Regions from separate parts of the Paenarthrobacter aurescens genome, predicted to be linked through region 3. Evidence: riboswitches for the same ligand, from Rfam matches in the RefSeq annotation. Region 3 holds a riboswitch; each other region holds the start of a gene.
The links. Region 3 has a riboswitch for thiamine pyrophosphate ahead of thiC (phosphomethylpyrimidine synthase ThiC). Riboswitches for the same ligand answer to the same signal wherever they lie in the genome.
Positions count from the first base shown of each region.

Region 1: linked by a shared signal. The riboswitch ahead of thiO (glycine oxidase ThiO) and the one ahead of thiC (phosphomethylpyrimidine synthase ThiC) in region 3 are both predicted to bind thiamine pyrophosphate.
Region 2: linked by a shared signal. The riboswitch ahead of ABI796_RS17610 (ECF transporter S component) and the one ahead of thiC (phosphomethylpyrimidine synthase ThiC) in region 3 are both predicted to bind thiamine pyrophosphate.

Region 1 covers NZ_CP157456.1:2,822,832-2,833,417, forward strand. The annotation lists gene ABI796_RS13005 (hypothetical protein) at 1-35, shown strand, start outside; gene ABI796_RS13010 (4a-hydroxytetrahydrobiopterin dehydratase) at 93-419, opposite strand; gene ABI796_RS13015 (thiazole synthase) at 451-1,278, opposite strand; gene thiS (sulfur carrier protein ThiS) at 1,282-1,518, opposite strand; gene thiO (glycine oxidase ThiO) at 1,515-2,783, opposite strand; TPP riboswitch at 2,776-2,894, opposite strand; gene thiE (thiamine phosphate synthase) at 2,922-3,593, shown strand; gene ABI796_RS13035 (ferritin-like fold-containing protein) at 3,632-4,300, opposite strand; gene ABI796_RS13040 (TM2 domain-containing protein) at 4,459-5,418, shown strand; gene ABI796_RS13045 (RNB domain-containing ribonuclease) at 5,561-7,039, shown strand; gene ABI796_RS13050 (DEAD/DEAH box helicase) at 7,318-9,030, shown strand; gene ABI796_RS13055 (DNA-methyltransferase) at 9,039-9,953, shown strand; gene ABI796_RS13060 (MarC family protein) at 9,926-10,534, opposite strand; gene ABI796_RS13065 (PHP domain-containing protein) at 10,534-10,586, opposite strand, start outside.
Region 2 covers NZ_CP157456.1:3,787,150-3,797,735, reverse strand. The annotation lists gene ABI796_RS17640 (Na+/H+ antiporter subunit D) at 1-1,381, shown strand, start outside; gene ABI796_RS17635 (Na+/H+ antiporter subunit E) at 1,378-1,944, shown strand; gene ABI796_RS17630 (monovalent cation/H+ antiporter complex subunit F) at 1,941-2,219, shown strand; gene mnhG (monovalent cation/H(+) antiporter subunit G) at 2,209-2,601, shown strand; gene ABI796_RS17620 (DUF4235 domain-containing protein) at 2,669-2,929, opposite strand; gene ABI796_RS17615 (NUDIX hydrolase) at 2,966-3,643, opposite strand; TPP riboswitch at 4,159-4,295, shown strand; gene ABI796_RS17610 (ECF transporter S component) at 4,371-4,991, shown strand; gene ABI796_RS17605 (ABC transporter ATP-binding protein) at 4,991-6,574, shown strand; gene ABI796_RS17600 (energy-coupling factor transporter transmembrane protein EcfT) at 6,571-7,365, shown strand; gene ABI796_RS17595 (GNAT family N-acetyltransferase) at 7,444-8,043, opposite strand; gene ABI796_RS17590 (penicillin acylase family protein) at 8,128-10,248, opposite strand; gene ABI796_RS17585 (siderophore-interacting protein) at 10,350-10,586, shown strand, end outside.
Region 3 covers NZ_CP157456.1:2,467,308-2,477,893, reverse strand. The annotation lists gene ffh (signal recognition particle protein) at 1-984, shown strand, start outside; gene ABI796_RS11500 (alpha/beta fold hydrolase) at 1,054-1,776, shown strand; gene thiC (phosphomethylpyrimidine synthase ThiC) at 1,759-3,618, opposite strand; TPP riboswitch at 3,614-3,721, opposite strand; gene ABI796_RS11490 (amidohydrolase family protein) at 3,804-4,886, shown strand; gene ABI796_RS11485 (VOC family protein) at 4,965-5,837, shown strand; gene ABI796_RS11480 (hypothetical protein) at 5,960-6,397, shown strand; gene rpsP (30S ribosomal protein S16) at 6,633-7,052, shown strand; gene ABI796_RS11470 (RNA-binding protein) at 7,054-7,296, shown strand; gene rimM (ribosome maturation factor RimM) at 7,426-7,980, shown strand; gene trmD (tRNA (guanosine(37)-N1)-methyltransferase TrmD) at 7,981-8,781, shown strand; gene rplS (50S ribosomal protein L19) at 9,049-9,402, shown strand; gene lepB (signal peptidase I) at 9,483-10,160, shown strand; gene lepB (signal peptidase I) at 10,161-10,586, shown strand, end outside.

The DNA of each region.
Region 1 (10,586 bases), 360 kb from region 3:
ATACTGCGGCCCTTACCAAGGCGCTGCGGCTCTAAGACCGCAAATGTCAGGGACCGTCACTTTTGGGTGACGGTCCCTGCTTTTAAGCCACTTTATGACGCCGGATACCTCCCGGGCTGGGCAACTGCACCTGTCTCTGCTGCTGCCCCGCTCACAGCCTTGGCCGCGGCGACGTCACGCTGAGTCACGTGTCCGCCGGCGTCGTGGGTTACGTAGCGGAGGAAAACCCTGTTGTAGCGCCACTCCAAGTCAGGATGGTGTTGTTGTTCCTCGGCGATCCGGCCGATCGCGGCAATGAGCGCCAGTGCCCCGGCCGACGTCGGAGTTTTATAGACCGTCACCAGGCCATCCTGGTGCTTCCAGTCGGGAAGGTCTCCGAGGGCAGCCTGAATGGCTGTCTCCGTCATCTGATCTGCCATGACTGCTCCTTCATTGCTTTGGAACGCGCCGTTAGAGGAACTCTGCCCGGCCCTCCATCGCCGAGGACGCCAGCGCATGTTCCCGCCGTGGGATCCGGCCTGCCTGCTTTGCCAGCCTACCGGCCACCACGGCGTGTTTGAAGGCCTCACCCATTTGCACAGGGTTCTGAGCACGGGTTACCGCGGTGGCGAGGAGGACAGCATCGCAGCCCAGCTCCATGGCCAAGGCGGCATCCGAGGCGGTCCCGATCCCGGCGTCGAGAACAACCGGCACGGAGGCCCGTGACACGATCAGCTCAATGTTGTGCGGGTTCAGGATGCCAAGTCCGGTTCCGATGGGCGAGCCCAAGGGCATCACTGCCGTGGCCCCCAGGTTCTCCAGCCTGAGCGCCAGGACGGGGTCGTCGTTGGTATAGGCGAATACCTTGAATCCGCGATTGACCAGTTGCTCGGTTGCTTCCACAAGTTCCACGGCGTCAGGAAGGAGCGTCTGTTCATCGGCGATCACTTCCAGCTTCACCCAATCGGTCTCCAGGGCTTCCCGGGCCAACTCAGCAGTCATCACGGCATCCTTGGCGGTAAAACAACCAGCGGTGTTGGGCAGCACACGGATGTTGTGGTCCACCAGGAGCTGGAACAAGGATCCCGTTTCGGCCGGCGAGTAGCGGCGCATCGCCACCGTGGTGAGTTCCGTCCCGGAGGCAAGAAGGGCAGCCCCCAAGCCATCCAGGCTCGGCGCACCGCCGGTGCCCATGATGAGGCGGGATCCGAGCTCCACGCCATCGATCACCAGGGCGTCTCTGCCCAGCCCGGTGGCGGGAACGTCGGTGGTGCGAACGTCAACGTTTGATGTTGTCATGGTTCAGCCTCCTTGGACTGCTGTTACGAGTTCGAGTTCGTCTCCGTCGGCGAGCGCTGTTGCGGCCCATTGGCTGCGCGGCACCACCTCGGAGTTACGTGCGACGGCGACACCCAGCTTCCCGCCGTCGGCCGCCTGTCCGCTTGGGTCCAGGGCGCGGCCGGTGATGGAGGTGACGAGAGTGCTGACGGAGGCGTCATCGGAGACTGCATGATCGGTTCCGTTGAGTTTGATGTTCATGCGGATTCCTTGGTGGGGGTTGATGCTGATGGTGTGGGCAGTGCGGGAAGGGAAGCGGTGTTGGTGAAACGATCGGGGCGGAAGGGCGCCCAACGCGGGTCCGTGGAACCGTTGAGGAGATCCCCCGCGATTTTGGCGGCCACTGGTGTCAGCAGCACTCCGTGGCGGAAGAAGCCCGTGGCAACGATCAGGCCGGCAACCTCTCCTGTGTCACTTGTAACCCTGCCCAGGAGGGGTGCGTTGTCCGGGGTCCCGGGGCGGGCCCGGGCAGTTGCCTCCAGGAGTTCCAACTCGGCCACGGCGGGCACCAGAACCTGGGCATCCCTGAGCAGCTGGTAGACGCCACCTGCAGAAACAGCGTTGGATGGCGCTGACAATCCGTCCTCACGTTGTGTCGCGCCAATCACCACAGTGCCATCGTCCCGGGGCACGATGTAGACCGGCACTCCCCGAACCATCCCCCGGATGGTGGAGGAGACCAGCGGCCGCAGGTGCGCAGGAACGCGAAGCCGGAGAATGTCGCCATAGACAGGTCTCACCGGAAGGTTCAATCCATCAGGCAGTCCGGACAGATGCGGGGCTCCCAGCCCGTTGGCCACCACGGTCTCCCGGGCCGTGACCGTGGCACCGGACTCAAGCTGAACTCCAGTGACGCGCCCCCGGTCCCACAGCAGACTGCGTGCAGGGGAAGAAACTGCGTATCCAGCATCGGCTCCGGCTACCCAGGAAGGGTCTTCGGGTCCGTGCGAGGACAATCCACTGGCGATGCATGCCGCGAGTTTTCGCGGATCTACCTGGTGGTCTGCGGGGATGTCCAAAGCGCAGGAAATCTGCGGGCTGAGAAGCGGTTCGCGTTGCCTCGCATCCCGCAGGGTGAGCGGCTCAATGCCTAAACCGGCCGCAAGTTGCACTGCCCTCAGGTCTGCGAGCGCCCTGCGATCGGCGGCATCAGCACCCACGGCGAGGGTGGGCGTCGTGCGGTATCCGCTGTCCCCTCCCTGTGTGGATAGTCCCTTCACGAAGGCGGGCCAAAGCCGGGAAGACTCGAGCATCAACTCCAGGAGTTCTTCCTCCTGATAATGCAGTTCGCTGACGGGGGCAAGCATTCCTGCCGCAGCGAACGTTGCGCCCGAGGCCGGCTCAGGATCGATCAGTACTACTGAACGGCCTTGCCGCCTGGCTTCGTGGGCAATGCCGTGGCCTATGATGCCGGCGCCGATCACGGCAACGTCTGCCTGGAGGTGGGTATGGCGGGAATCTGCCATTCGTTTCCTTCCCTACGCCGGTACTAGCCGGATCAGGTCAAGCGGTCGGCTCTGAAGCCCTCTCAGCCGGACGGTCATATGACGATCGTCGCGGCTCCCGCAGTACGTGCCCAGTTTAGAGGAACTACTCTGGTTTCCATGACCCAGCCTGACGCTCTTGCCGCCGCCCGCCTCTACCTGTGCACCGATGCCCGTAAACGGCAGGGCGATTTTGAAGATTTTGTGGATGCCGCTTTTGAGGGTGGGGTGGACATCATTCAACTCCGGGACAAGACGTTGGAAGCTGCTGAGGAACTGGAAATATTGGCCGTCCTGCGGAGCGTCGCGCAGCGGCACGGGAAGCTGTGGGCCGTTAACGACCGTGCCGATGTTGCCAGTATTTCCGGGGCTCCTGTGTTCCACATCGGCCAGAAGGACCTGCCATTGACGGCCGCCCGGACGCTCCTGCCGAACGTCACCGGAATCGGCTTGTCCACCCACACGCCGGAACAGATTGACGCGGCGCTGGCCACCGCCCAAGGTCCTCTGGGACTGGATTATTTCTGTGTGGGTCCCGTGTGGGCAACACCTACCAAACCCGGCCGGGCTGCTGTTGGTACCGGCTTGGTCACATATGCCGCAGAAGCACAGAAGCGAGCGGATCACGAAGTGACGCTGCCGTGGTTCGCCATTGGGGGCATCGACCACAACAACGTGGAAGAAGTAGTCGCGGCCGGCGCCGGCAGGATTGTTGTGGTCCGCGCCATCACTGAGGCAACGGACCCGACGGCGGCAGCGAAGTCGCTGCTGCAGGCGCTGGACGCCGTGTAACAGGACACCAGAGAGCGCTGTGAGGGGGCAGCAGGCAGCTAAGCGGTGAGGCCAAGGCCCGTCATGCGGCGGGCGTGCTTGGCAGCAAGTTCCGCCGTCAGCGTTTTGACCGCGGCACGCGCATCCGGGGTGTTCTTCAGCGCCGGGCCGAGGACGGGATGTTCCACACCGACGCGCTGGGCCTGCGTCAAGGCCTCTCCCACCAGGCGCCGCCCCCATAGGGCGAGACGCGAGGCCAGGCGAGGGTCATCGGCCAAGGCCCTGTTCAGCAGGACGCGAAGCACTTCTGTGGCTTGATCGGGGGAAGCCACGCGTTCAACAAAGTGCTGGGTTGTTGAGTCGAGGAACATGGACACAGCCCTGTAGAAGTCCGAGGACACGGTGTCGATCACATAGGCCTTCATGACCGATTCGAACCAGTCCCCCGGTTTGGTGCGCTCGTGGAAATGGTCAAAGGAGCGTTGGAACGGCAGCATGGCGTGCTCGGGGTCAACCCCGATCTCCCACAACCGATCGCTGAGGAGGGCAAAGTTGCCATATGCTCCCACGGCTATTTTTGCCAGCACAGACCTGTCATGAAGCGTAGGTGCTTCACGGGAATCGAGGGAAAGCCGCCCAAAAGCAGATAGTTCCCCGTAAGCCATGGCGCCGAGCAACTCCGCGGAGAGTTGCCCGGCGGAGGTTGCGGCGTCCAAGGAAGTGCCCATGTACCCAGCCTATCCCCGGCCGGCCGTGACGTTACCGGGGGGTTGAGTTCCTGCGTCCAGCGCTATTGCTATTAGGCTGACTCGAAGTGAGTTGACTGCCGCGTGCCCTGCACGCCGGATGTCCTCCTTTTTCGCACCCAATTCCTTGAAGGATTCCCATGAGTCACCCGAGTTACCCACCCGTGCCACAAGACGACGCCGGGTCATCAGTTCCGCAGGTCCCCGCGGCGCCTTACAGCCATAACGGCCAATTCCAGGGTGGAGCCCAGGCAAGCTACCAGCCGGGCCCCGGAACCAGCCCGTATGGGATCCCGGGCGGGGAAATTCCGGCCAAGTCCTTCATGACCACCTGGATTCTGGCACTGCTCCTGGGTGGATTCGGTGTGGACCGTTTCTACTTGGGCAAGATCGGTACAGGAATCGCGAAGCTGCTCACTGCTGGAGGCTTCGGCATCTGGTCAATCGTGGACCTCATCATCACTTTGACCGGTAACGCCCGGGACAAGCAAGGCCGTCCCCTAGCTGGCTACCCGGAGAACAAAAAGAAGGCCTGGATCATCACCATCGTGGTCTGGTTCGCCGGCCTGATCGCTGGAATCGTGTCCACGGTGCTGTCTTTGAGCCTTGTTGCTGCCGCAGTCCAGCAGGCCGGAACCTCGCCGGTCGCACCGCTCCCCTCGGCCTCCCAAGGCCCCCTGATCCCGTCCTCAGGAACTGCCAGCGAAGCAAACACCTTCACGGTAACTGTTGATGAGGGCACCACGGTGAAGGTGGGCGTCATTGATTCCCTGTACACCCAGGAGATCCCCTCAATGTCCTACATGAAACCCGCCAACGGGGGCTTCCTTGTCCTGGAGGTGTCCTGGGAGACCGTGACCGGGACCAGCTTCGCAGCACCAACCAACTTTGAGGCCTACGATGCCGACGGCAAACAGGGAGAACTTTTGTTCCTCGAGGAAGGCCTGGGCAGTCTGCCCATGGGGACTGTTGCCTCGGGGGAAGCCAAGCAGGGAGTGATCGCGTTCGACATCAAGAACGGCCCCACCACCGTTGTGATCGCAGATGTCTACGGTGAAGAAGCAGCAACCTTCACCCTGACACCCGCAGCCGGGCAGTAGCCCACCGGAGGTTCTCCGGCCACAAACCTATCCGGACCTGCGCCACTATCGCAGGTCAGAGCCCGCCGCCCCTGCCTGGGACGGCGGGTTCTTTCGTCCGGCGTCCAAGACTACGGACACATTTGGGGCTAACCTGATTTTCGTGTCACATCATCGGATAGCGCCCAACGTAGACGACTCCTCGGACCAGCTCGCGGCGGCCCTTGCGGCCCTCCGAACGGAGCTGGAACTGCCCGGCGAGTACCCTGCCGAAGCGGTGGAAGAAGCACGGCTCGCCGTGGAGGCCCTTGCCCTGCCGGGTCATGACCTGCGCAACATACCGTTCGTGACCATAGATCCGGCCACATCCACTGACTTGGACCAGGCCTTGTTCATTGATCGCGCCGGCGATGGCTACAAGGTCCTGTACGCGATCGCCGATGTCCCTTCCTTCGTGGCTCCCGGTGGCGCCTTGGACAACGAGACGCGTGAACGCGGGCAAACCTTCTACGCCCCGGATGGGCGGATTCCGTTGCACCCTGAGGTCATCAGCGAGAATGCCGGAAGCCTCCTGGCCAACCAGGACTGCAGTGCTTTTGTGTGGGACTTCGATGTTGATGCCGCAGGCGAAGTGCAGGCAGTCACCGTTTCCCGCGCCGCCGTCCGCAGCACTGCCAAGTTGAGCTACAAAGGCGCACAACAGCAGATTGATGACGGCACTGCCCCAACCGTTCTTCAGCTCCTCAAGGAATTGGGACTCAAGCGCGTTGAACTGGAGCGGCAACGTGGCGGAGCAAGCCTGAACATGCCTGAGCAGGAAATTGTCCAAGCGACCGACGGCGGCGGATACAGGATCGCTGCCGCCCCGTCCCTCCCGGTTGAGGACTGGAATGCACAAATTTCCCTGATGACCGGCATGGCAGCTGCGCAGATGATGCTTGACGGGAAGGTGGGCATTCTGCGCACCATGCCCGCGCCGGATGACCGGTCACTGCTCCATTTCAAGCGCCAAACTTCCGCACTCGGCAAACCATGGGACGGTAACGTCCCCTACGGCGAGTACCTGAGGACCTTGGACGCAACGGAACCCAGGCAACTGGCCATCCTGCACTCAGCAGGTATGTTGTTCCGGGGCGCCGGCTACACCCCGTTTGACGGCGAGGTACCTGCAGAGGTCATCCAGGCAGCCATCGGGGCTCCGTACGCCCACACCACCGCACCCCTCCGCCGCCTGGTGGATCGCTTTGTCCTGGTGATCTGCGAAGCACTCAGCAACGGCCAGGAAATCCCGCAGTGGGCCCGCGAGGCCCTCCCGTCGCTGCCGGAGATCATGGCCTCCTCGGATCAGTTGGCCGGGCGCCTCGAGCGTGCGGCGCTGGACACTGTGGAAGCAGCCCTCGTGGCCAACCACATCGGCCAGGAATTTGACGCTGTTGTCATCTCAGGGTCCAAACCCTCCAATGGGAACTCCAGGGGAAACGGCAACGGAAACGGCAACGGCCCCTATGGCGTCATCCAGATAGCAGATCCAGCTGTCACGGCCCGGTGCGATGGAGACATGGAATCCGGAACCACAGTCAGGGTGCGGCTGCTCAAGGCCGATATCGCCAGCCGCGAGATCAGGTTTGAGCTGCTTCCCTGACGGCCGTTCATGCGGCGATCCCGGCTTTCCGGCCCCCAGAGGATAGACTGGGCATGTAGTAATGGATGCCCGGTCGTTGATTCAGTTAATTTTTGAACTCAACAAGCCCGCCCCTACGCGATCTTGAGATGTACCAACTGGTCACCAGTGCCAGTACTTAGATAGCCCGCGATCGGCTTCCACTGGACTTGCTTGCGCGCCCGTTCGTGCTCCGGTACGGCTATGCCGCCGCCGTTGAGCATGCAGCGCCAATGCCCAAATGAATAAGGAAACTCCCTGTGAGTGAATTGCATACCCACGAAGTCCTGACGGACTCCACCGGAACAGAATCAATCGAACCCGAGGAAACGATCATCTCGGATGAGACGCCCCACGAGATCGAAGAAAAGTCGTTCGCTGACTTCAACGTCCGTGCGGACATTGTTGAGTCCTTGGCTGACGCCGGAATCACGCACCCCTTCCCCATCCAGGCCATGACCTTGCCTGTGGCCCTGAGCGGCCACGACATCATTGGCCAGGCCAAAACGGGTACCGGAAAAACACTGGGCTTCGGCATCCCCGCACTGCAGCGCGTTGCCGGTCGGGACGATCCCGGCTACGCAAAGCTCGCAGTTCCCGGTGCGCCCCAGGCATTGGTGATCGTTCCCACCCGCGAGCTGGCCGTGCAGGTAGCCAACGATCTCCAGGCCGCTTCACGCAAGCGCAATGCCCGCATCGCCACGATCTACGGTGGCCGCGCCTATGAACCCCAGATTGATGCCCTGCAGAAGGGCGTCGAGATCGTAGTTGGTACTCCGGGCCGTCTCATCGATCTTTACAAGCAAAAGCACCTGAGCCTCAAGAACGTCAAGATGGTCATCCTTGACGAAGCGGACGAAATGCTGGACCTCGGCTTCCTCCCCGACGTCGAGACCCTGATTGCCGGCACCCCGGCCGTTCGGCAGACTCTCCTGTTCTCCGCAACAATGCCCGGCCCGGTCATTGCGATGGCACGCCGCTACATGACCCAGCCCACCCACATCAGGGCTGCTGACCCCAATGATGAAGGCCTCACCAAGCGGGATATCCGCCAGCTCATCTACCGCGCGCACAGCATGGACAAGACCGAGGTGGTTGCCCGCATCCTGCAGGCACGCGGCCGGGGACGCACCATCATCTTCACCAAGACCAAGCGCACCGCTGCCAAGGTTGCCGAGGAACTCGTTGACCGCGGTTTCGCGGCCGCGGCCATTCACGGCGACCTCGGCCAGGGCGCCCGCGAGCAAGCCCTTCGCGCCTTCCGCAACAACAAGGTTGATGTGCTGGTGGCCACCGACGTCGCAGCCCGCGGCATCGACGTCGATGACGTCACCCACGTGATCAACTACCAGTGCGTTGAAGACGAAAAGATCTACCTGCACCGTGTTGGCCGTACCGGCCGCGCAGGCAACAAAGGCACTGCAGTCACGTTCGTTGACTGGGATGACATGCCTCGCTGGGGCCTGATCAACAAAGCTCTGGGACTCAGCGTTCCCGAGCCCGTGGAAACCTACTCTTCCTCGCCGCACCTGTACTCCGATCTTGACATCCCCGAGGGCACCAAGGGCCGCCTGCCGCGCAACAAGCGCGTCCTGGCCGGCGTCGATGCCGAGGTTCTTGAGGACTTGGGAGAGACCGGCAAGAAGAACGCACGCTCCGGCGGCTCAGGCCGCGACGGCGGACGTGATAACAAGCGCGACGGCGGTCGCGACGGCGGCCGTGGCCGCTCCGGCAGGTCCGGTGACGCCGGGTCCACCGAATCCAAGGGTGAGAGCAGCCGTAACCGCACCCGCCGCCGTCGTACTTCCGATGGCGAAGCAGCCCCCGCTGCGGGCTCCTCGGAGACCCGGACCGCCACGGCGGACAGCGCAGAAAAGCCGGCCCGAACGCGTCGGACCCGCACGCGCCGCCGTAACGGCGAAGTGGTTTCCGGTGAGACGGCAGCAGCCCGGTCCGGCAGCACCGAGGCCTAAAAACCTCAATGACTGAATCTGTTTGGGCGCCGGACGGCGGCAACCTGGTGATGCACGCGGACAACGCGGAATTCCTCCCTACGCTGCCGGACGGCGCCTTCACACTCATTTACGTGGACCCGCCCTTCAACACCGGCCGGGTCCAACGCCGCCAGGAAACACGCATGGTCCGCAACGCGGACGGCGACGGCGACCGGGTTGGCTTTAAAGGCCGCTCCTACGACACCATCAAGGGCGCGCTGCACAGCTACGACGACGCCTTCAGCGACTACTGGTCCTTCCTGGAACCCAAGCTCGTTGAGGCCTGGCGCCTGCTGGCCGACGACGGCACCCTGTACCTCCATTTGGACTACCGGGAAGTCCACTACGCAAAAGTCATGCTCGATGCGATCTTCGGCCGGGAATGCTTCCTCAACGAAATCATCTGGGCCTATGACTATGGCGCACGGGCAAAGAACCGTTGGCCTACCAAGCACGACAACATCCTGGTGTACGTGAAGAACCCCACCAAGTATCACTTCAACAACGCTGAAGTAGACCGGGAACCGTATATGGCCCCCGGTTTGGTGACACCGGCCAAGCGCGAGCTCGGCAAGCTGCCCACGGACGTCTGGTGGCACACCATTGTTTCGCCTACGGGACGCGAAAAGACCGGCTATCCCACCCAAAAGCCTGAAGGCCTGATCCGCAGAATTGTTTCCGCATCAAGCCGCGAGGGCGATTGGTGCCTTGATTTCTTTGCAGGTTCAGGAACCCTCGGGGCGGTGGCCGCCAAGCTGGGCCGTAAATTTGTGTGCGTCGACCAAAACGAACAGGCAATTCAGGTCATGCAGAAACGGCTGGGCAGCGCGGCGGACTTTCTCCGAAGCGGCGACCAGGCGGACCCCGGGTTGGATCAGGCAGCGCCCTTCACGAAGGCCTGAACGGCATCTGCGATCATCTGAACGGCGATTGCTGAGAGCAGCAGACCGGCGATCCGGGTGACCAGCTCCACCCCGTTTTCACCGAGAACGCGCTGAACCACTCCGGCGAAACGCATGGCCAGATACAGTGAGCCCAGCACCACGGCAATGCCAAGGCCCACTGCCAGGTACTCAGACAGCTGGCCCGACTGCTGCACAAAGACCATGACGGCGACGATCGCACCGGGTCCTGCCATGAGCGGAGTCCCCAGCGGCACGAATGCCACGTTCTTGTACTTGGCCGCATTCTCCTCGCCACTCGTGGAACCGGTCAGCAACTGAAGTGCGATCAGCACCAGGAGCAGACCCCCTGCACCCTGCAAAGCCGCCAGGGAGATGTGCATGTAGTTCAGGATGGACTGTCCGAAGATCGCGAACACCACGATCACGCCAGTAGCCACCAACAGGGCCTGGAACGCTGAACGGTTCCGGTCCTTGGCCGACATCTGCGCCGTCAAGGACATGAAAATGGGCACGGTACCAGGCGGGTCCATGATCACGAACAGGGTGACAATCACGGAGGCCAGAAGTTGCAGATCCATTACCGGATCACCGTGCTGCCGGTAGCCAGCTCCTCGATCCGCAACAAGACCT
Region 2 (10,586 bases), 1.3 Mb from region 3:
GTTCTCCTCGCTCATGCTGGTGGTCTCCACCGTGGTGAGCCTTGCGGTGTTGATCTACGCAACCGGGCAGGGTATGGCCGACGGCGACCAGGAAGCCCCTGTCTCGATCTTCCACCCCACCTACCTGATCCTGGTCGCGGGTGTCTCCAACGCGTTCTTGACCGGCGACCTTTTCAACCTCTACGTCGGTTTCGAAATCCTGCTGACCGCGAGCTACGTGTTGATGACGCTCGGCGGAACGGGGCCACGGATCCGTGCCGGAGTCACCTACGTGGTGGTTTCCGTGGTCTCCTCAGTGCTGTTCCTCATAGCGATTGCCATGATCTACGGGGCCACCGGAACCATCACCATGGCGGACCTGGCCATCAAGTTGGCTGAACTGGATCAAGGCACCCAGAACCTTCTGCACGTGATGCTGTTGGTAGCGTTCGGGATCAAGGCCGCCGTGTTCCCCTTGTCCTTCTGGCTTCCGGACTCGTATCCCACCGCCCCCGCTCCAGTGACCGCCGTGTTCGCCGGCTTGCTGACCAAAGTGGGCGTCTACGCCCTGGTCCGCACAGAAACGCTCCTCTTCCCGGGGGACACTCTCAACGTCCCGCTGATGGTGGTGGCGCTACTGACCATGATTGTGGGAATTCTGGGCGCCTTGGCCCAGAGCGACATCAAACGTCTCCTGTCCTTTACCTTGGTAAGCCACATCGGCTACATGGTGTTTGGACTGGCCATGAGCTCCGTAGCTGGTCTGGGCGCCGCAGTCTTCTACGTTGCCCACCACATCACCGTCCAAACCAGCCTGTTCCTGGTTACCGGCCTCATAGAGCGGCGTGGTGGAAGCTCCTCCATTGACCGTTTGGGCGGTTTGGCCAAGCTCTCGCCGTTGCTGGCATTGCTGTTCTTTGTTCCCGCGATGAACCTGGCGGGCATTCCACCGTTCTCCGGTTTCCTTGGCAAACTTGGGCTGCTGCAAGCAGGTGTGGAGCTGGGCACTCCGCTGGCAATAACACTTGTTGTAGGTGGCGTTGTGACCAGCCTGCTGACCCTGCTGGCTATCGCCCGGGTTTGGAACAGGGCCTTCTGGCGCAAGCCCGAAGACGCCGAGTATCCGGACCCCGTACTGAAAACTCCCGGGAACGTAGGAGTACTTCCCCGGACCATGGTCGGATCCACGGCTGGACTGGTGGTGTTCGGCGTTGCACTGACGGTGTTCGCTGGCCCACTGTTCAAGGTTGCTGACGGCTCGGCCGAAATCATGTTGGACCGTTCCGCTTTCATTCACTCGGTCCTGGGAGATTCCGTTGTTGTGCCGCCAGTGGCACAGCCCGAGGAGAAACAACAGGATCAACCTGCAACGGAAGATGCGCGGACCGGTGATGCCAAATGAGCCGTAAACCGATCTCATTCCGCACCGAACTGCCGCTGCTCATTTGGTTGGTCATTGTGTGGGGTGCGCTGTGGCGGGACTTCAGCCCGGGCAACCTCCTGTTCGGTGCCCTGATTGCCGTCTTGGTGGCTAAGTTCTTCTACCTTCCGCCCGTAGAGCTCAGCGGCAGGTTCAACGTCCTGCGCGCCATACCCTTCGCGCTGATGTTCCTGGCCAAAGTAGTGGCAGCGAGCTTCCTGGTGCTGTACCTGGCTGTAGCCAAGGGCCCCAAGGTTCGCAGCGCCGTCGTCGCCGTTCCGTTGCGGAGTCATTCCGATCTCATGGTCACCGCTACCGGCCACGTGATCTCGCTGATCCCGGGGTCCTTGGTGGTGGAGGTGGACCGCTCCACGTCCACGTTGTACCTGCACGCCCTGAACATTTACGAAGAGGCGGATATTGACAAGATCCGTCAGGAAACCCAAGCCATTGAAGCAGGACTGATCCGCATTATGGGCACGCGTGAAGAAGTCGAGGCTCTCAAAGCTGAGCAACGGCCCGGGCTGGAAGGGGCAGCGCTGTGAAAGAAGTAATCCTGGTGGTTACCGCCGTGATCCTCAGCCTCGCCGCCGCGGGTGCGATCATCCGAATCGCCATCGGTCCGTCGCTCCTTGACCGCGTTCTGGCATCGGATGTCTTGCTGGCAATCCTCGGTGCTGCTCTGGCAATCGACATGGCCATGAACAAGCACCTTAACAACCTGATGCTGCTGGTAGCGCTGGCCGTCATCGGGTTTATCGGCTCGGTGACGGTTGCCCGATTCGTGGCCGAGCGGAGGGAACAGAGCAATGAGTCCTGAAGCCACCGGCCTTGACGCCGTGATCGATGTTGTCACCGCTGTGTTCCTCATAGTGGGAGCCCTGATGTCCCTTGGCGCCGCCATCGGACTGCTGAGATTCCCGGACCTCATGAGCCGCATGCACGCAGCCACTAAACCGCAGGTCCTGGGGCTGTTCCTCATGCTGGCTGCAATCGGACTCCAGATGCGGACCTGGTGGGTGTGGCCGGTTCTGCTGGTGGCGTGGATTTTCCAGCTCCTCACGGCCCCCGTGTCCGCCCACATGGTGGGCCGCTCTGCATACAGAACCAAGCATGGTCACCGCGAAAAGCTCACCAAGGATGAACTGGAGGCCGTGGTCCAAAGGGCTGCTGCCGGCCAGGAACCCGGGAACAGCAACTAACTGACGAGTCAACACAGCGACGAGGTCACCCGGGAGGATGACCTCGTCGCTGTTGTCTTAAGTAGGCCTAGACGATGTCGTGGCTTTTGGCGAAGCGCGCGATGGCACGTTGCGTGCCCCGGCTCGCCAGAACCTGGATGAGCGTGCTGACGAAGGCGGAGATCAACGCAAAGGTCAAGGCCGAACGCAGGCTGGCCTCCATGTCGTCATTACCCAGGGGTGGCTTGTTGCCGGTGGCCTTTTCCCAGCCTTTGTTCACGAGTTTGGTGCCCACGAAGCCTGCTCCGAGGCTCACTCCGGCACCGATCAGCTTGAAGAAGAGGTTCATGCCCCCAGCCTAGCCGTCTGCGGCCCCTCCCAAGTGTCAGCGGCGGTTTTCCCGTTCCTTGAGGAAAGCGGCCATTGAACCAACCGGAGCCAGTACCGGAACAACCTGGTGATCGGCAGACCACACTTGGTCCACTGTTCGGAACCCGGCGATTTCCTTGAGCAGGTAATACGTGGGTGGCATCAGCTTCAGGGTGCCGGCCGCTTCCGCTGCAAGAATTTCCGCCACAGGCATCCACAGTGATTGCCAGGCCTCGGTGGTTTGATGCTGGGGTTCGGCACCGGGGGAGGGCTTGGCAACGTAAAAGTAGGTGTCGAATCGCTTGGGCATGTCTGTGGGGGTGATCCAGTTGGCCCACGGGCGGAGCTGCTCCGCCTTGATGTTCAGGCCGGCCTCCTCCTGAACCTCGCGTATTGCTGCAGTGAGTACTGTCCCGGCGTTTCTGGTTGCTTCGGCCGGCTCCGCGCTGATGGAGCTCTGGTTCCAGTCGGCTGCGTGACGTTGGAGCAGTTCCTCGGAGTAATCCCACCCGGAAGCATCGGCGGGATCCACACGTCCGCCGGGGAAGACCACCATGCCGGCAGCGAAATCCATGGTGCTGACCCTGTGCTGGACGAAGGCTTCGAGCCCGCCCGTCGCATCACGGAGCAGGATGACGCTCGCGGCCAAACGCGGTTGGGGCGCAGTGCCGTCAGTAGTGGGAAGGTCGGTCATGAAATGTGCCCCTTTGCCGCGGTGAAGTCTGCTGGTTCATTCTCTCAGGTCCCGTTGTGGGGCCTGGTGTGCGTGTCAGGACGCGGGGATAGGGCGCAGAGTGGGCCTCGCAACGCACCTCGTGCTCGTTGTGGGGCCTGGTGTGCGTGCCAAAACGTAGGGGAAGGGCGCAGAGTGGGCCTCGCAACGCACCGCGTCCTCGTTGTGGGGCCTGGTGTGCGTGCCAAAACGTGGGTTTGGGGCGCAGAGTGGGCCTCGCAACGCACCCCGTTCTCGTTGTGGGGCCTGGTGTGCGTGCCAAAACGTGGGTTTGGGGCGCAGAGTGGGCCTCGCAACGCACCCCGCAGCCGTTGTGGGGCCTGGTGTGCGTGCCAAAACGTAGGGGAAGGGCGCAGAGTGGGCCTCGCAACGCACCCCGCAGCCCCCGGCACGTCCGATTGTGACCGGCCCCCGGCAATCAATCAGCACCCGCAACACCCGCAGGTGTAAACTGAACCAGCCCATCAGGGCAGATTTGATAACGACAGGGGAGCGCCGCCGTCGGACTCTGCAGAGATGCAGAAGACGCGAGGGCGCTGAGAGTGCGGACAGCCGCAGACCCTCGAACCTGATCCGGTTAGTACCGGCGCAAGGGAGTCGAGCTTCTCAGAGTGTCCGGATCCGGACGGCGAAGGCCAACGGGTTCCGGGGAGCACTTTCCCCTCCTGTAACCTCAGGAGGCAGAAAAATGACCACGGTAAACGTGAAGAAGGCCAGTTATAACTGGCGTGTTGTAGACATTGTTGTGGCGGCCTTGATCGCCATTGCGGGCGGCGTGATTTTCTGGGCATGGTCCCAGGGCGCGGCCTTGGTTTCCATCCCCATGAACGCGACGTATCCGCCGCTCACCGGCCTGATCGCCGGCGGCTGGATGATCCCCGCTGTTCTTGGAATGCTCATCATCCGCAAGCCGGGCGCGGCCTTGTTCTGCGAAGCTGTGGCAGCCACGGGCGAACTCATCATGGGCTCGCAATACGGCACCACGGTTCTCATTTCCGGCGTTCTGCAGGGCCTGGGCGCCGAGCTGATCTTCGCCGCTTTCCGGTACAGGAAGTTCAACCTGCCCACAGCGCTCCTCGCGGGCGCCGGCGCAGGCCTCTTCTGCGGTTTGAACGATTCCTTCCTGCCGTGGGGCTGGAACATCGCCTACGAAGCCGTGGACAAGTTGGCGTACATCACCTTCACCACGATTTCCGGTGCGATCATCGCCGGCGCGCTCTCCTGGGTTGCGACCCGAGGCCTTGCCAAGACCGGCGTGCTGAGCTCCTTTGCCTCACGTAAGGCCGCTTCGGAGCCCGTTTTCAGCTGATGTCCGCCACGCATAGCGGCACGGTGCGGCCTGCTGCCATCACAGCTGAGGGCTGGGGGTGGCGGCATGCCGGCCGGGCCCAGGCTGCCGTTCAGGGCCTCGATCTCCGGATTGAACCGGGGGAACGTGTGCTGCTCCTGGGTCCTTCCGGTGCCGGCAAATCCACGCTCCTGCATGCCCTCGCGGGTGTGCTGGGGGACGAGGAAGACGACTCGGATGAGACCGGCTCCCTGCTGATCGACGGCGTTGCTCCCCGTGAGCAGCGAGGCCGCGCCGGGCTGATGCAGCAGGACCCGGAAACGCAGGTGGTCCTGTCCAGGGTGGGGGACGATGTTGCCTTTGGCGCAGAAAACCTTGCCGTCCCGCGGGAGGAGATCTGGGAGCGCGTCCATGAAGCGCTCGACGACGTAGGGTTGCGTACCGCTGCAGGCGGCGGTTTGGCGTTGGATCACCCGACGGCGGCACTCTCCGGTGGCCAGAAGCAGCGCCTTGCGCTGGCAGGTATTTTGGCGATGCGACCCGGGCTGATCCTGCTGGACGAACCAACGGCCAACCTGGATCCGGCCGGGGTATTGGAGGTCCGCGACGCCGTTGGCAGGTGTCTGGATAAGACCGGCGCCACACTGGTTGTGGTGGAACACCGCGTGTCCGTGTGGAAGGACCTGGTGGACAGGATCGTGGTCCTGCAGCCAGGCTCCGCAAATGCGGCGGGAACGGGCAGCGTGGCAAACGGCGGTGTCCTCTTGGACGGGCCGCCGGATCAAGTTCTATCAGAAGCCCGCACCATGCTGATCTCTGCTGGCGTCTGGGTGCCGGGGTACGTCCCGGCAACCCGGCAACGCCGGAATGAACCCCCTTCCGCCCAGCTCCTCCTCGCGGCACAGGACCTGGCGGTTTCCCGGGAAAAGCCACGACGCAAAGGCTTCAAGACCGTCCCGCCGGTGCCGGTTCAAACGGGCATCACGGCACAGGTCAGGGCTGGCCAGGCGTTGACCATCACGGGGCCGAACGGTGCCGGCAAGTCCACTTTCGCGCTCACGTTGGCCGGCCTTCTGGCACCGGTGGACGGCAAGGTCAGTGCCGCCGTCGAGCTTTCCGAGGGCGCCGGTATTGACCCGTACAAATGGAAAGCCGAGCAGCTTATCTCCCGAATCGGCACGGTGTTTCAGGAACCTGAGCACCAGTTTGTTACAGGGAACGTCATGGATGAGCTCATGTTCGGTCCCAAGCATCTGGGCCATGGCGAGGACCGTGTGGACGAACTGCTGGAGCGCCTGCGGCTGACACATCTGGTGGATGCCAACCCGTACACCTTGTCCGGTGGTGAGAAGCGGCGGCTTTCGGTGGCCACGGTCCTCGCGGCCCATCCGAAAGTGCTTGTCCTGGACGAGCCCACGTTCGGTCAGGATGCCAATACCTGGGCAGAGTTGGCGTCGTTCCTTTCAGAGTTGCTGGACGCCGGAACCGCGGTGGTATCGGTGACCCACGACCAGGAGTTCAGTGCTGTTCTGGGTGGAACCGAGTTGCAGATGGGCCCGGTCCAACAGGGTGAAGCAACGCATCAGGAAGCGGGTGCAGCATGAGGGACGCTGTGAATCTGCGCGGAAACCATGCACTCCTGACCAAGGCCAATCCGTTGGCCAAGTTCGTGTCAGTCTTCCTGATTTCCCTGGTGCTGGCCTTATCCATCGACTGGGTATCGGCTTCCACGGCGCTCCTTGCCGAACTTGCGATCTTTCCGTTGGCAGGGCTCACCCTGAGGCTCTTGTGGCAGCGCGCGTGGCCTCTGATCATCGCGGCAGCCATTGGCGGCTGGAGCACCGCAATAGTTGCGGCGGACAGCGGGGCTGTAGTGCTCGACGTCGGACTCTGGTCCATCAGCGAAGGTTCCCTTGAGCTGGGGCTGGGTTTCATGCTGCGCGGCTTGGCGATCGCCCTGCCCGCGATTCTGCTCATGACCTGCACGGATCCCACCGACTTGGCTGATGCTTTGGCACAGAAGGCAAAGCTGCCGCATCGCTTTGTGCTGGGCTCCCTCGCTGCGATGAGGCTGGTGGGGCTCATGGCTGAGGAATGGCAGACAATCGGCATGGCCCGACGCGCCCGTGGGGTGGGTTCCCGGGGAACCCCGTTCCAACGGATCAAAGCAACCCTCGGCCAGAGCTTCGGTCTCCTGGTTCAGGCGGTTAGGAGGGCTTCCCGGCTGGCAGTGACCATGGAAGCGCGCGGTTTCGGCGGCGGACAAAGGACTTGGGCCCGTGAATCCACGTACTCAATGCTGGATGCGTGGGTGCTCCTGGGCGGAGCGGTCATCGCAGCGGGCGCAGTGCTGACGGCCGTAGGGGCGGGAACCTGGAGCTTCGTCTGGCGCTAAGGCTTCATGCAGCGCGGTGTGCCCCGGCGCCAGCGTGCCGCCGGCCGATTGGGGGTGCCGGCGGCATGCTATGCCTGGCTACTGTGCTTGCTGCTGTTGAATCTCGTCAAAGCCCGCACGCGTGAGGAACCCCAACTGGGCTTCCTTCTCCGCGAGCTGAATGATGGGGCCCAACTCAAAGCAGGTGGCTTCCAGGCGCCGGAGAGCTTTGGCGTTGCGGGAATCCGGCTCCACCACAATCCGATCCTTGCCGGGCAGGGAGAACATGTATTTGATCAGGGATGTGCCCAGCCGCGGAGTGAAATGCGGAATGGGCCGGGTGGCGGGGGCCAGGAGCAGGTGCATGCCGATATCTGCTTCGCGGGCGGGGTAGGCCTCGCCCACAGGATCGTGCAAGGGCTCGTAGGTCTGGAACAGAGCCAGCGGTTCTCCATCAAGGACGGCCAGGAACGCGTGGTGGGTGTCCAACGAGTCAAGGAACTCGTAGATTTCCTGCACGTGTTCCCGGGTGTGTTCGGTCATGCCCCAGAACTTGGCCCGGGGCTGGGTAACCCATTGGTAGATGAGCTCAATGTCCTCGCCGGGGACCAGCGGAACAAGCCGCAGGGCGCCCCATCCTTCGAGGTCTTCGGAGTAGACGGTGGTGCGGACGGAGAAGTCCTGGGTGGTGGTGGTCATGGCTTCCTTCGGGGCTGATGCGGGCTGATCGGGGCTGATGCGGGCTGTGCGGAGTATTGCGGGTTCGCTGGGGGTCGGGGTGGATCAGGGAATGTCTTTGGTCAGTTCGGGCCAGTCAGTGACTACCGGGGCGAGTTGCCCTGCAGTCCAGAGCGCGAGCTGATCGGAGAAGTGCTGGTGACCCGGCGCACCGGAAGCGCCGAAAGGCACAATCCAACGGCTGTTGCGCCGATCGGACAGGTCCCAGACGTACCGGGCTACGGGGCCGCGGAAGCTTCGGTCATCAACACCGGGGAGGCTCTCAGTGCATAGAACGCAGCCGGTGTCGCCACTGAGTTCAGCACTGGGCGCAGCTGATGCGAGCGGCCCGGGAAGCACATGTACGGGCAGGAGCTTGTGCCGCTCACCCCACAGGGCTCCGTTGAGCAGCACCTCCTCCAGCGCAACCACCTCGAGCGCAGCCGCAGCTTCCACGTCAATGGTGATTCCAAGTTCGGCGCCGCGAACCAGCAGGGTCTCCACAGCGAAACCGATGCGGGATGCCACGGACAACCATGGCCCGAACAACGGCGAGTAGCCGGTGGGTTCAGTCAGGGGAGCCAGCGCGGAGTGCCGGGCCAGGCGCTGGACCACGGCACCACGCCAAGCTGCAAAGACCGCCGCTGGGTGGCTGTCGGCGTCCATCCGGCCGTCCCAGGAGAGCAACACAGACCGCAGGCCCTTCGCTTCCCCGGACAGGTCCCCAGTGTCCATGGCCAGGAGAACTGACCGGAACAGAGGCCACGGACCCAGCAAAGTATCGGTGTGGATAGCCTGCATGGTGTCCACGGACAAGGGGCCCGGAGCCGTCTCCAGCAACTCCCTGATGCGCAGCGCGCGGTGTGGAGGGGCAAACTCCATGGCCACAGCGTCACCGCCCCCTGCCTGTCGATCGTTAGCGCTCACTGCCAACGTCCGGACTTCGGCGCGGGGCAGGATCACATACTGGCCCTCCCAGTCGTGGCGGGCGGAGAAAGCCGGAGCGGGCAAGCGCCTGTTGGCCGGATTCCGCTGCGGAACCAGTCCGGCAACAAAATGCCGGACAGACCCGCCCGCGTCCGCGGCCACCACACTGTTGACCGGCTCCACCCACGCATCGAACGCAGCCTCAACCTCGGAGACGCTCCGGCTGCGCAACAGCGGCAGGAGGGCCTCGAAACCCAGCCGCCCCTCAACCCTGGCCGGGAAACGCAAACTCAGGGCGCCGCCGTCGGGCGTTTCAGAGATGACCGGGCCGCGGGCGGTTTCAAGAATCTCAACGGAGACATCCGCGCCGCCGCGGACCGTTATGGTCTCGGAACTGACAGCGACGGGTTCCCAGGTTTCGGCTCCCCGTGCCTCGATGCGCTCGCCTGAGGTGTCGGTGATCCGGCGCAGCTCCTCGATGAAGAGGTCCTGGTAGTCGGCCATGGCGTTGGTGATGGCCCAAGCGGTGTTGCCGGTCTGGGCGAAATGGGGCAGGCCGGGAACTCCGGGGAACGCGAAACCGATGGCGTCGAACTCGGGGCAGGCCAAACGTATTTGCTGGTAGACGCCGGGCAGTTCCATGAGCCGGTGGGGGTCGCCGGCTATCAATGGCAGGCCGCTGGCAGTGGTGGAGCCGTGGGCGGCCCACGCGTTACTGCCCGACCAAACGGGGGCTTCAATACTGAACAGGCTCACGGCGTCCTCGCCAAGGGTCCGTGCCACGTGTGCCCTGAAGAGTTTGTTGGGGAACGTGGAGAACAGGATGTGGTGGACCAGGAAAACACCCAGCGGGGTCCACGGATTCCACGGCTCGGGTTCGCAGCCGGATTCGCTGAACTCCGGGCCGCCGCGGAGCCCGTCTTCCAGCGCCTGGTTGACGCCCGCCACGTATTGGGCACACCAGTGCTGAGTGCCGGCGTCGAGGTTTTCAAAGCAGCGACGCGCAGTGTCATCCAGCCGTGCTTGGCGGGCGAAGCGGTCCCAGGGAACGGCGTCGGGCCCCAGCACTTCGGCTGTGCGGCCTTCAGATCGCCAGCGCTCCAACTCGATCTGCCAGGAGCGGTCCGCCGCGGCATTCATACCTTGCAGAAAGGCGAGTTCGTCGGTTGAATCAGCCCACAATTGCGGGATTCCCCACTGATCCCGGTAGGTTCCGGGGCCGCCTGCCGGGGCGGGTTGCTGCGTTGGGGCAGGCGTCATAATCTCAGGCCGCTTTCAAGCTTAGGTTAGGCTTACTTAAGCTCAAGATAAATGGCTTTGGCCCCGTTCACAAATCGTGGACATTCGTGAAGGAGTGTTGCTTGAAGCGCAATTGGGAAGGCGTCGTCCTCAAAGTCATGGGCGCCAAGGATTTCACCCTTGAGGTCACCGGAAGCGAGGAGATCACTCCGGACTTCCTCCGTGTGCACGTGCGTGACGGCGGACTCCTGGAGCGCAGCGGCCTGCATCCCACCATGTGGATCCGGCTCTGGTTCAACGATTCCGGGAAGGCTCATCAACGCGCCTACACCTTGGCCAATGCCTCCCCTTCTGAGGGA
Region 3 (10,586 bases):
GCCGGTCGCCTTGGCGTTGACGCCGAGATGATGGATCAGGCCCGCCGTATCCGTCAGGCGATCATTCCCAACGAAGTCCTGTTTGTCATTGACTCCATGATCGGTCAGGACGCCGTCAACACGGCCATGGCATTCGATGAGGGCGTCAACTTCACAGGCATTGTGCTTTCCAAGCTCGACGGCGATGCCCGCGGCGGTGCCGCGCTTTCGGTGGCGTCCGTCACTGGTAAGCCGGTGATGTTTGCCTCTACCGGTGAAGGCCTTGACGACTTCGAGCTCTTCCACCCGGACCGCATGGCTTCGCGCATCCTGGACATGGGTGACGTCCTCACCCTGATCGAACAGGCTGAGAAGGCATGGGACAAGGACGAAGCTGCCCGGATGGCGAAGAAATTCGCTGACCAGGAAGACTTCACCCTGGACGACTTCCTCGCCCAGATGCAGCAGATCCGCAACATGGGCTCCATGAAGAAGATGCTCATGATGATGCCGGGTGCGCAAAACATCCGCCAGCAGCTGGAGAACTTCGACGAAAAAGAGATCGACCGCGTCGAGGCAATCGTCCGCTCCATGACTCCGCACGAGCGCGTTGCCCCCAAGATCATCAATGGCTCACGCCGCGCCCGTATTGCCAAGGGTTCCGGCGTGCATGTGTCCGAGGTCAATGGCCTGCTGGAGCGGTTTGCCCAAGCGCAGAAGATGATGAAGAAGCTCGCACAGGGCGGCGGCATGCCGGGTATGCCCGGGATGCCTGGGCTCGGAGGCCCCGGCGGTGGACGCAAGAACGGGAAGAACGCCCCGAAGAAGAAGGCTCGCTCAGGCAACCCTGCCAAGGCAGCCCAGGAGCTGCGTGATGCCGAAGCCAAGCGGGCAAACGCTGCCTCGGCAGCCCCTACCGGAGCGGCTTTTGGTCAGGGTGCAGCAGACTTCGATCCGTCATCGCTGAATCTTCCCAAGGGCTTTGACAAGTTCCTCGGAAAGTAAATATTGCGTCCTAAGGAGCCGGGCCTCCCGGCTCCTTAGGATGTCAGAGCCGTGGAATAGGCTGAATCAATGCATAAGCAGCGCGTAGTTTTCGTCCACGGCCTGGGCAGTTTCGGTGCTGCGGCCTGGCCGAAGCAGCATGGCATGGCCCTTGCTTATGACGCCCTCTTCCTTCGGCGGCACGGCTTTGACGCCGTCGCCGAACCAACGGAATCCAATGTGGCGGCGGACGTTGCCATAGTGATCAATGCCTTGGCCGACTCCGGTGGAGGTCACGTCGTTGCCCATGAACAAGGTGCAATTTCGGCCATGCTGGCTGCCATCGAACGCCCCGAGCTGGTGCATTCGCTCACGTTGGTGGAGCCCGCCTGTTTGTCCCTGACGGCTGAGCTCCCGGCCACGGCTTCCCACCGGGCCCTCATGGAACCGTTGTTCGACGCCCGCACGCAACTCAACGACGCCGATTACCAGCGTGAATATTTCCGCCGGGCGTTCTCTGCTGAAACGGGTGGGCTGGACACCGCCGAAGCCCGGCGTTCCGCCCGTAGGCTCCGGCTCCAGGCACCGCCATGGGAGGCGCCGCTCCAGATTGTTCCAGGGGTCCCCACCCTGGTCCTCACCGGCGGGTGGGAACCCCTCTACGAGGAAATTGCGGGCTACCTCCAGGAAACCGGTGCCCTCCGCCGCGTGGCAGCGGGCGGACACCGGCCCCAGGATTCCGTTGACGGCGATCAAGCTATTCGTTCGTTCATCGCCGATGTTGGCCGGGCGATGTCAGTTCAGGCCTCCTGAACTGCTGCCCTGGTTTGCGGGGACCTGAAGCTCGGGCAGGTACACCTTTCCCCCTGAGGCCAGGAACTCCTGGCTCTTCTCGCGCATCCCGTTATACATTCCTGCGATTGCAGCCTGGGAGTCTGCCGAACCGTATTCGTCGCGGATGTCCTGGCTGATGCGCATCGAACAGAACTTAGGTCCGCACATGGAGCAGAAATGGGCGGTTTTTGCGGGTTCTGCCGGCAGTGTCTCGTCGTGGAACGCTTCTGCGGTGACAGGGTCCAGGGACAAAGCGAACTGGTCCCTCCAGCGGAACTCGAACCGCGCCTTGGACAGCGCATCATCACGTTCGTGAGCTCCCGGGTGCCCCTTGGCGAGGTCAGCCGCGTGCGCCGCGATTTTGTACGTGATGACGCCAGTCTTGACGTCGTCCTTGTTGGGGAGACCCAAGTGCTCCTTAGGGGTCACGTAACAGAGCATCGCCGTACCGTAGCGTGCAATCTCCGTAGCACCGATGGCCGAGGTGATGTGGTCATAGCCAGGCGCGACGTCAGTAACCAGCGGACCCAAGGTGTAGAACGGCGCACCCTTGCACAGTTCCTGCTGGCGCTCAACATTCTCCCGCACAAGATGGAACGGAATGTGGCCGGGGCCTTCCACCATGACCTGGACGTCGAATTCCCACGCCCGCTGTGTCAACTCCGCGAGCGTATCCAACTCGGCAAACTGCGCGGCGTCGTTGGCGTCCGCAACGGAACCAGGACGCAGCCCGTCGCCCAAGGAGAACGCGACATCGTACTGGGCAAAGATTTCGCACAGCTCGTCAAAGTGTGTGTAGAGGAAGTTCTCCTGGTGGTGAGCAAGGCACCAACCGGCCATGATGGAACCGCCGCGGGATACGATTCCCGTGACCCTGTTGGCGGTCAACGGCACGTACCTGAGCAGAACGCCTGCATGGATGGTCATGTAGTCCACGCCCTGCTCGCATTGTTCGATCACGGTATCGCGGAAGATCTCCCACGTCAGCTGGTTGGCTTCGCCGTTCACCTTCTCCAGCGCCTGGTATATGGGGACTGTTCCGATGGGAACGGGCGAGTTGCGGATGATCCACTCACGCGTGGTGTGGATGTCATCTCCCGTGGAGAGATCCATCACTGTGTCAGCACCCCACTGCGCCGCCCACTGCAGTTTGTCCACTTCTTCGGCTATTGAACTGGTGACTGCCGAGTTGCCGATGTTCGCGTTGATCTTGACCAGGAATGCCTTGCCGATGATCATCGGCTCTGATTCGGGGTGGTTGATGTTGTTCGGGATAATCGCCCTTCCCGCGGCGACTTCGCTGCGGACAAGTTCAACATCGCAGCCCTCCCTCAATGCCACGAACTGCATCTCCGGTGTCACGATGCCTTGTTTCGCGTAGTGCATTTGCGTGACGGTCTTACCGTCGACGGCGCGGCGCGGCACCGGCTGCGCGCCTTTCCACTCCGCTGAAGCTGCTCCTCGCCGAACTGCGGATTTACCGTCATCGAGCAGGTTCCGTTCGCGCCCCGAATACGCCTCAGTGTCTGCACGGGCTTCAATCCATGGGGTACGGAACGGCTCCAGACCCACCACGGGATCGCTGCCCGGGCCGGCTGTCCGGTAAACCTGTAGAGGCGGGTTGGCTAGACCATTGGGAGAAGACTCCAACGCGATCTCCGTAACGGGAACCCGAATGCCATGCTCGGGATCTTCCAACCAGGCCAGCGAGTGGGACTTCAACGACTGCGTGACGGCCTGATTTTGGCCCGCGTTCTTCCCGTTTTGGGCCGCGTTCGTCCCGTTTTGGGCAGGGCTGTGCTGTGTTTCTGTGGTGCTCAAGGGAATACTCACTTCCTTCGCCGGCATTACCCGGACAGGTTCAACGGTCGCAGACTGCATCAGTCCGATCTCAGCCCCTGCAGGGGCCCCCGTGTGGTCGTAGACGAAGCTACCACAGCTCTGAACAGCGGCCCAGTCACATGCCGGCAGCGGGCTGTGTCGCGCTGCCCCGCTACGCTTTTACCATGGCCGACATCATCGAATTCATTGGACCTGTGCTCGTCTCGGCGACCGAGGAGCGCCAGGGGATGTGGTCCGTGGATGGAGTTCTGACCTTCCAGCGCCCCACGGTCATGCCGGACGTTGTGTTGGAGGGGTGGGTTCTGCCTGGTTTGGTGGATGCTCACTGCCACATCGGACTAGGGGCAGGCGGAGCGGTTGATGAGCAAACCACCCTGGCTCAGGCCCAAGCGGACCGCGACGCCGGAACGCTGCTGATCCGCGATTGCGGATCGCCCAGCGACACGCGCTGGGTCCAACAGCGGTCTGATCTGCCCCGACTCATCCGTTCAGGCCGGCATATTGCCAGGAGCCGGCGCTACCTCCGCGGTCTGGGCCACGAGATTGAACCGGAGCAGCTGGTGGAGACCGTCCGAAAGGAAGCCCGGGACGGTGATGGCTGGGTAAAACTGGTGGGCGACTGGATAGATCGTGGCGTCGGAGACCTCGCCGCATCGTTTCCGGCAAAGACCGTGAGGGACGCCATCGCGGCCGCGCATGATGAAGGTGCCAGGGTTACGGCTCATTGCTTCGCCGAGGACACCATCGATCACATGCTCGATGCCAACATTGATTGTATTGAGCACGCCACCGGCCTCCTGCCCAGGCATCTGCCCCGTTTGGTGGAGCAGTCAGTCCCAATAGTTCCCACACTTGTCAACATCGCCACCTTCCCGGACATAGCCGCGCAGGCAGCGCCGAAGTTTCCGCAGTACGCGGATCACATGCTCCGGCTCTGGAATCGTCGTCATGAGCGCGTGGGGGAGGCGTTCGAGGCCGGGGTCACCATCTATGCGGGGACCGACGCGGGAAGCGTCATTAAACACGGCAGGATTGCGGACGAAATGATGGAACTGCACGACGCCGGCCTGCCGCCTGCCGCTGTCCTGGAGGCCGCCGCGTGGGGTGCCCGGGCATGGTTGGGAGCCGAGGGCATCAGCGAGGGCGCCCGGGCCGACGTCGTGTTGTGCAGTGACGACCCTCGACGCCGCCTGGCCACGGTCACTGACCTTAAACACATAGTCCTTGGAGGACATGTCGTCCGTTAGGAATAAATTGAAGCTTCAAGTAATTTATAAAGGTAGAAGGATGCCGATTCGCGGCCACCTCAGAACCGGGAGCTTCACATGACCATTTCAACCAGTCAGGATCTTCTGCCTGCCGAACTCACCATGGGCACCGTCATGCTCAAGGTTGGCGACATGAAGGTCATGAGCGACTACTACCAGCGCGCCCTGGGCCTGAAGGTGGTTGCCGAGCAGGATGGTGGGCTGTATCTGGGGCGAGTCGGCAAGCCGGTGGTTCACCTTGCTCCGGCGGCGGGACTGCAGATTCCAGGGCGGGGCGAGGCCGGCTTGTTTCACACGGCCATCCTGTTCGAGGACCAGCCTTCATTGGCCGCCACCATTGCCACTGCCGCAGAGTATGAACCCCGCGCTTTTGCGGGGAGCGCCGACCACCTGGTCAGTGAAGCCTTCTACTTCACAGACCCCGAAGGCAACGGCATTGAGCTCTACTATGACAAGCCGCGTGAGCTTTGGCAGTGGGACGGCAAAAACGTGGTGATGGACAATGTGGCATTGCCACCGCAGCGCTTTCTCCAGCAGCACCTGAGTGAAGCTGCCGTGACAGGGCAGCACGAAGCCGCCGCCGGGATCGGGCATGTCCACCTGCAAGTGGGTGATGTGGAGACTGCGCAGAAGTTCTACGTCCAAACGCTCGGCTTCGAGCGCACCGCAGGCTGGCACGGGCAGGCACTGTTCGTTTCCGCTGGCGGCTATCACCATCACATGGCCATGAACGTCTGGAACAGCCGTGGGGCAGGTCCGCGAAAAGACACTCTTGGCCTGGGCGAGGTGCTCATTGAGGTGCCGGGAAGTGACCACGTGGCAGCGCTGGCTGATCGTCTCAAGGTTGCCGGTGTGCCAAATCATCACACCGGAGCCGAGCTTCACTTTGAGGATCCTTGGCGGAACAAACTGCGGGTTGCCGTCCGCTAGGCCTTGTCCGCCGAATTGCCTGTGCGCCCGTTGTGCTGCACTAGGCTGGAGGGAGACGGCGCGGAACCACTCGGATTTTCGCGTCGCCGCCCCGTCAGCACGAAGGAATGAGAGTACTTTCCATGGGCTTTGCCGAAATTTTTGTAGCCACCCACGATGAAGCACTCAAGCGGGCCGCGGCCTTGGAGAAGGGTGCCGATGTCACCGGCCCGGCCGTGCGGATTGACGGCATCACCGACTTCGAGGTTGAGCAGTTGGGCGATCTGGCCGGCCAGGCAGTCCATGCCGCAGGCGCTGACTACGAACTTGCCTTGGTGGATGTCACCAGCGATGCACTCCTTGGGGTCCCGGAAGCCATGGTGCGGGCTCTTGCCGAGCTTCTGACCTACGAAAGCGAAGGTGACGCCAACGTTCTGGACGACGTCGCCGCCGCCTGGGCTGCGCAGGATGATATGCCTTTCAACGCTGCGCAATCGCGCCAATACGTCCAGCAGCTCGCTGCCCTTGCAACGGACGTTGAGAAGGCTGACCGTGCAGGGCTCTATGTCTGGTCCAACTAAGGCGCAGAGTACTGCAGAGACGCAGCAGTAACCGGGGGAGTGGGGAAGAACACGCCGCCCCACGCAGCCGAAGTCGTATTTACTCCGGGCATCTGGCACAATAGACAGGTACTCGATCGGTGCGGCCCCTCTCTCCGTGCTCGTGTCTTGTCCTTAGAACCGTCAAGTATGGCCCGCCCCACGGGTGCAGAACGTCGGGTTCAACCTCGTTTCAGAAACAGGAGTGACCACAAAAGTGGCCGTAAAGATTCGCCTTAAGCGCTTCGGTAAGATGCGCGCACCGTACTACCGCATCGTCGTCATGGATGCCCGCGCCAAGCGCGATGGCCGTGCCATTGAAGAGATCGGCAAGTACCACCCCACCGAAGAGCCGTCGTACATCGAGGTCGCTTCCGAGCGCGCCCAGTACTGGCTTTCAGTTGGTGCCCAGCCCACCGAGCAGGTTGCCGCGATCCTCAAGATCACCGGTGACTGGCAGAAGTTCAAGGGCCTGCCGGGCCAGGAAGGCACCCTGAAGACCAAAGCTCCGAAGGAAGCCTTCGTAGCCCCGGAGAAGGGTTCCGTTATCATCCCGGAAGCCATCACCAAGAAGGCCAAGAAGGACGAAGCCGAAGCTCCGGCCGAGGCTGAAGCAGAGACCACCGAGGCTGAGTAAGTTGCTGGCAGAAGCGCTCGAGCACTTGGTCCGTGGGATCGTTGACAGCCCTGAGGATGTCAAGGTCAGTGCCAAGAACAATCGCCGCGGGGAATCCCTCGAGGTGCGTGTTCACCAGGAGGACCTCGGACGGGTGATCGGCCGTCAGGGACGCACCGCACGCGCATTGCGCACAGTGGTTGCAGCTTTGGCTGGTGGCGAGCAGGTCAGGGTCGACGTCGTCGACACCGACCGTCGCCGGTAACGCGCTCAGCACTACTTGTCTTAGATCCGGCCCCTTCACCGAATATGGTGGAGGGGCCGGATTGCTTTATCCCCCATTTCATCACCGTGGCTGCCCGGCGGCGCGGTACATAAGAATTCAGAGGAATCCATGCAGCTCCAGGTGGCCCGGATCGGCAAACCGCACGGTATTCGCGGCGAGGTAACGGTGCAGGTACTCACCGACGCGCCTTCCGAGCGATTCGTCGCTGGAACCGAGTTTGTGGTGGAGCCGGCTTCGGCCGGCCCGCTGACCATCCGCAGTGCCCGGTGGAACAAGGACATCCTCCTGCTGGGCTTCGAGGAAATCGCGGACCGTAACGCCGCCGAGGTCATCCGGGGGGCGAAGCTCTTCATCGAAACCGAGGAACTCGACGACGAAGACGACGACGAAGGCTGGTACGAGCACGAGCTGGTGGGCCTGGAGGCCCGGGTTGGTTCGCAGGTAGTGGGCACAGTGGCCGCGCTCACAACCTTGCCCGTCCAGGACCTCCTGACAGTCAAGGCTCCCGACGGCAAGGAAATCCTCGTTCCCTTCGTTGAAGAAATCGTTCCGGAGGTCAACGTCGAGGATGGCTACATCCTTATCACTCCGCCGTCGGGCCTCTTCGAGATCAACGACGAGAACCCCAAGGAGCCCAAGGATGGTGCCGGGGATGATGCCTGAATGAGGATCGATGTTGTCAGTATCTTTCCTGAGTACCTCGCTCCGCTGGAGCTATCACTCATAGGCAAGGCCCGCCAGGACGGATTGCTGGAGCTGAACGTCCACGATCTGCGCTCCTTCACCACGGACAGGCACCGGACGGTTGATGACACGCCCTATGGTGGCGGTGCCGGAATGGTCATGAAACCCGAGCCGTGGGCTCAGGCGCTGGAATCAGTTGCCGGAGCAGGCATGGACTCCAAGCCGGTGCTGATTGTGCCGTCGCCGGCAGGGGAAAAATTCAATCAGGCCTTGGCTTATGAGCTGGCCGAAGAACAACAACTCGTTTTCGCGTGCGGCCGCTACGAAGGCATTGACGAACGCGTGATCGATTGGGCTCAGGATCATTTCACGGTCCGGCCCGTCAGCCTTGGTGATTACGTTCTCAACGGCGGCGAGGTTGCGGTGCTGGCCATGGTCGAAGCGATCGGGCGCCTCCTTCCAGGTGTGGTGGGCAACCCGGAGTCCCTGGTTGAAGAGTCCCACTCGGATGGTCTCCTGGAATATCCCGTGTACACCAAGCCTTCAGCGTGGCGTGATCATGACGTCCCGCCCGTCCTTCTGAGCGGTAACCACGGAAAAATCGCACAATGGCGGCGCCACGAGCAGTTCCGTCGGACAGCTGAGCGCAGGCCGGATCTGATGGAAGGCCTCGACGCCGGCGTCTTGAGTCGTGCGGACCGTCAGGCCCTCGCGGACCTGGGCTACGACGTCGTTGATGGCCGCCTGCGGGCCAAGCGTGACGGCAAGGACAACAACTAAGTCCGCTTCCCGCCGTCGTAAAGTGGGCAAAGTCCGGGCAGTTGGCCGGATGGTGGCGACTATGGCAGAATTAACCCTTGTGTCTGCTGGGCTGACACCTGCCACAGGGGGAGATCAGCCAACAGTCGGACAACCCGGCAATGCCAATCAGTGGCAGAGCCGGACACTAAGAAACTTCGGCGGAGATTTCCGGTAGGCCTTTGTGCCCCGGGCTTGTCTGCCGTAACCCAAAGTGAATGACCTGTGGCGTTCACCAGGAGTGGATTAATGCATATCCTCGATGTCGTAGATGCAGCTTCGCTGCGTAATGATGTTCCCGAGTTCCGCGCGGGCGATACCCTCAAGGTTCACGTCAACATCATCGAAGGCAAGAACTCCCGTGTCCAGGTATTCCAGGGCTTCGTCCTGGGCCGCCAGGGTGACGGCGTTCGCGAAACCTTCACCGTCCGTAAGGTCTCCTTCGGTGTCGGCGTAGAGCGTACCTTCCCGGTACACTCCCCGATCATCGACAAGATCGAGGTCGTCACCAAGGGTGACGTCCGCCGCGCCAAGCTTTACTACATGCGTGCACTGCGCGGTAAGGCTGCGAAGATCAAGGAAAAGCGCGACTTCGCCAAGTAGGTCTTTCGACTTACGTAACGGGTCCAGGATTCGTGCCCGGTTGTTCCGGAGCAATCCGCAACGCAACAGGGATACGAGTCATGGACACATCAGAACGCCAGCCCCGGAAACAGGGCTGGCGTTTTGTTTTACTCGCCCTGGTGCTGGCCGTGGCCATCAGCGGCCTGGTCCGTTCCTTGTGGCTTGACGTCTATTACATTCCTTCCGAGTCCATGGAACCCCTCCTTGAAGAAGGAGACCGGATACTGGTCTCGCGCGTGGCGTTCAACTCCGAGCCGATACGCCGCGGGGATGTTGTGGTCTTCGACGGCCGCGGTTCCTTCGCTCCTCTGAGCAGTGGGCAGGGGCCCTTCGTCGATGCAGTGTCAGCGGCGAGCCAGTGGTTCGGGCTTACCGGCAGCGACACCACCTACGTCAAGCGGGTCATCGGGGTGGCGGGAGACCACATCCAGTGCTGTGATGCCGCAGGAAACCTCACGGTCAACGGTCAGGTTCTTGAGGAACCCTATCTGTATCCGGGGGATGAACCGAGCAAGCAGAAATTCGACGTCGTAGTCCCTCAGGGCCGCCTTTGGCTCATGGGGGACCACCGTTCGCGTTCTGCTGATTCGCGGGGCCTTTTGGGTGCCCCGGGCGGTGGCATGGTTCCCGTTGATCGCGTTATAGGCCAACCGGTCCGGATTGTCTGGCCACTTGATAGATTTGCAGAGATGCCTCGCTCAGCGCAGGCCGAAACACCACCGAAGAACGGACAGTAAATGCCGGACAAAGCTCCAGAGAACCCCGAGCGGTACGACGACGACGCCCGGCTCTCGGATGGAACGGCAAGTGCCGCCGGCGTGGCTGAACCTGGCCCGAATGAGGGCTCACCGTCCGAAGGCGGTTCACATGCAGCCGAAAAGCCCCGTAAGAACCCGGTCCTCGTCTGGGTCAAGGAGATCGTCACGGTAGTGGCGATTGCTCTGGTGCTGTCCTTCCTGCTCAAGACTTTCCTGTTCAGGGCGTTCTACATCCCCTCCGAGTCCATGGAAAGCACGCTGGACGTCAACGATCGCATCTTCATCAACCTCCTGGTACCGGGGCCATTCGACCTCGCACGCGGGGACGTTGTGGTCTTCAAGGATGCCCAAGCCTGGTTGCCCCCGGTGGCGGCGAAGCCGGCCGGACCTATGGACTGGGTGGGC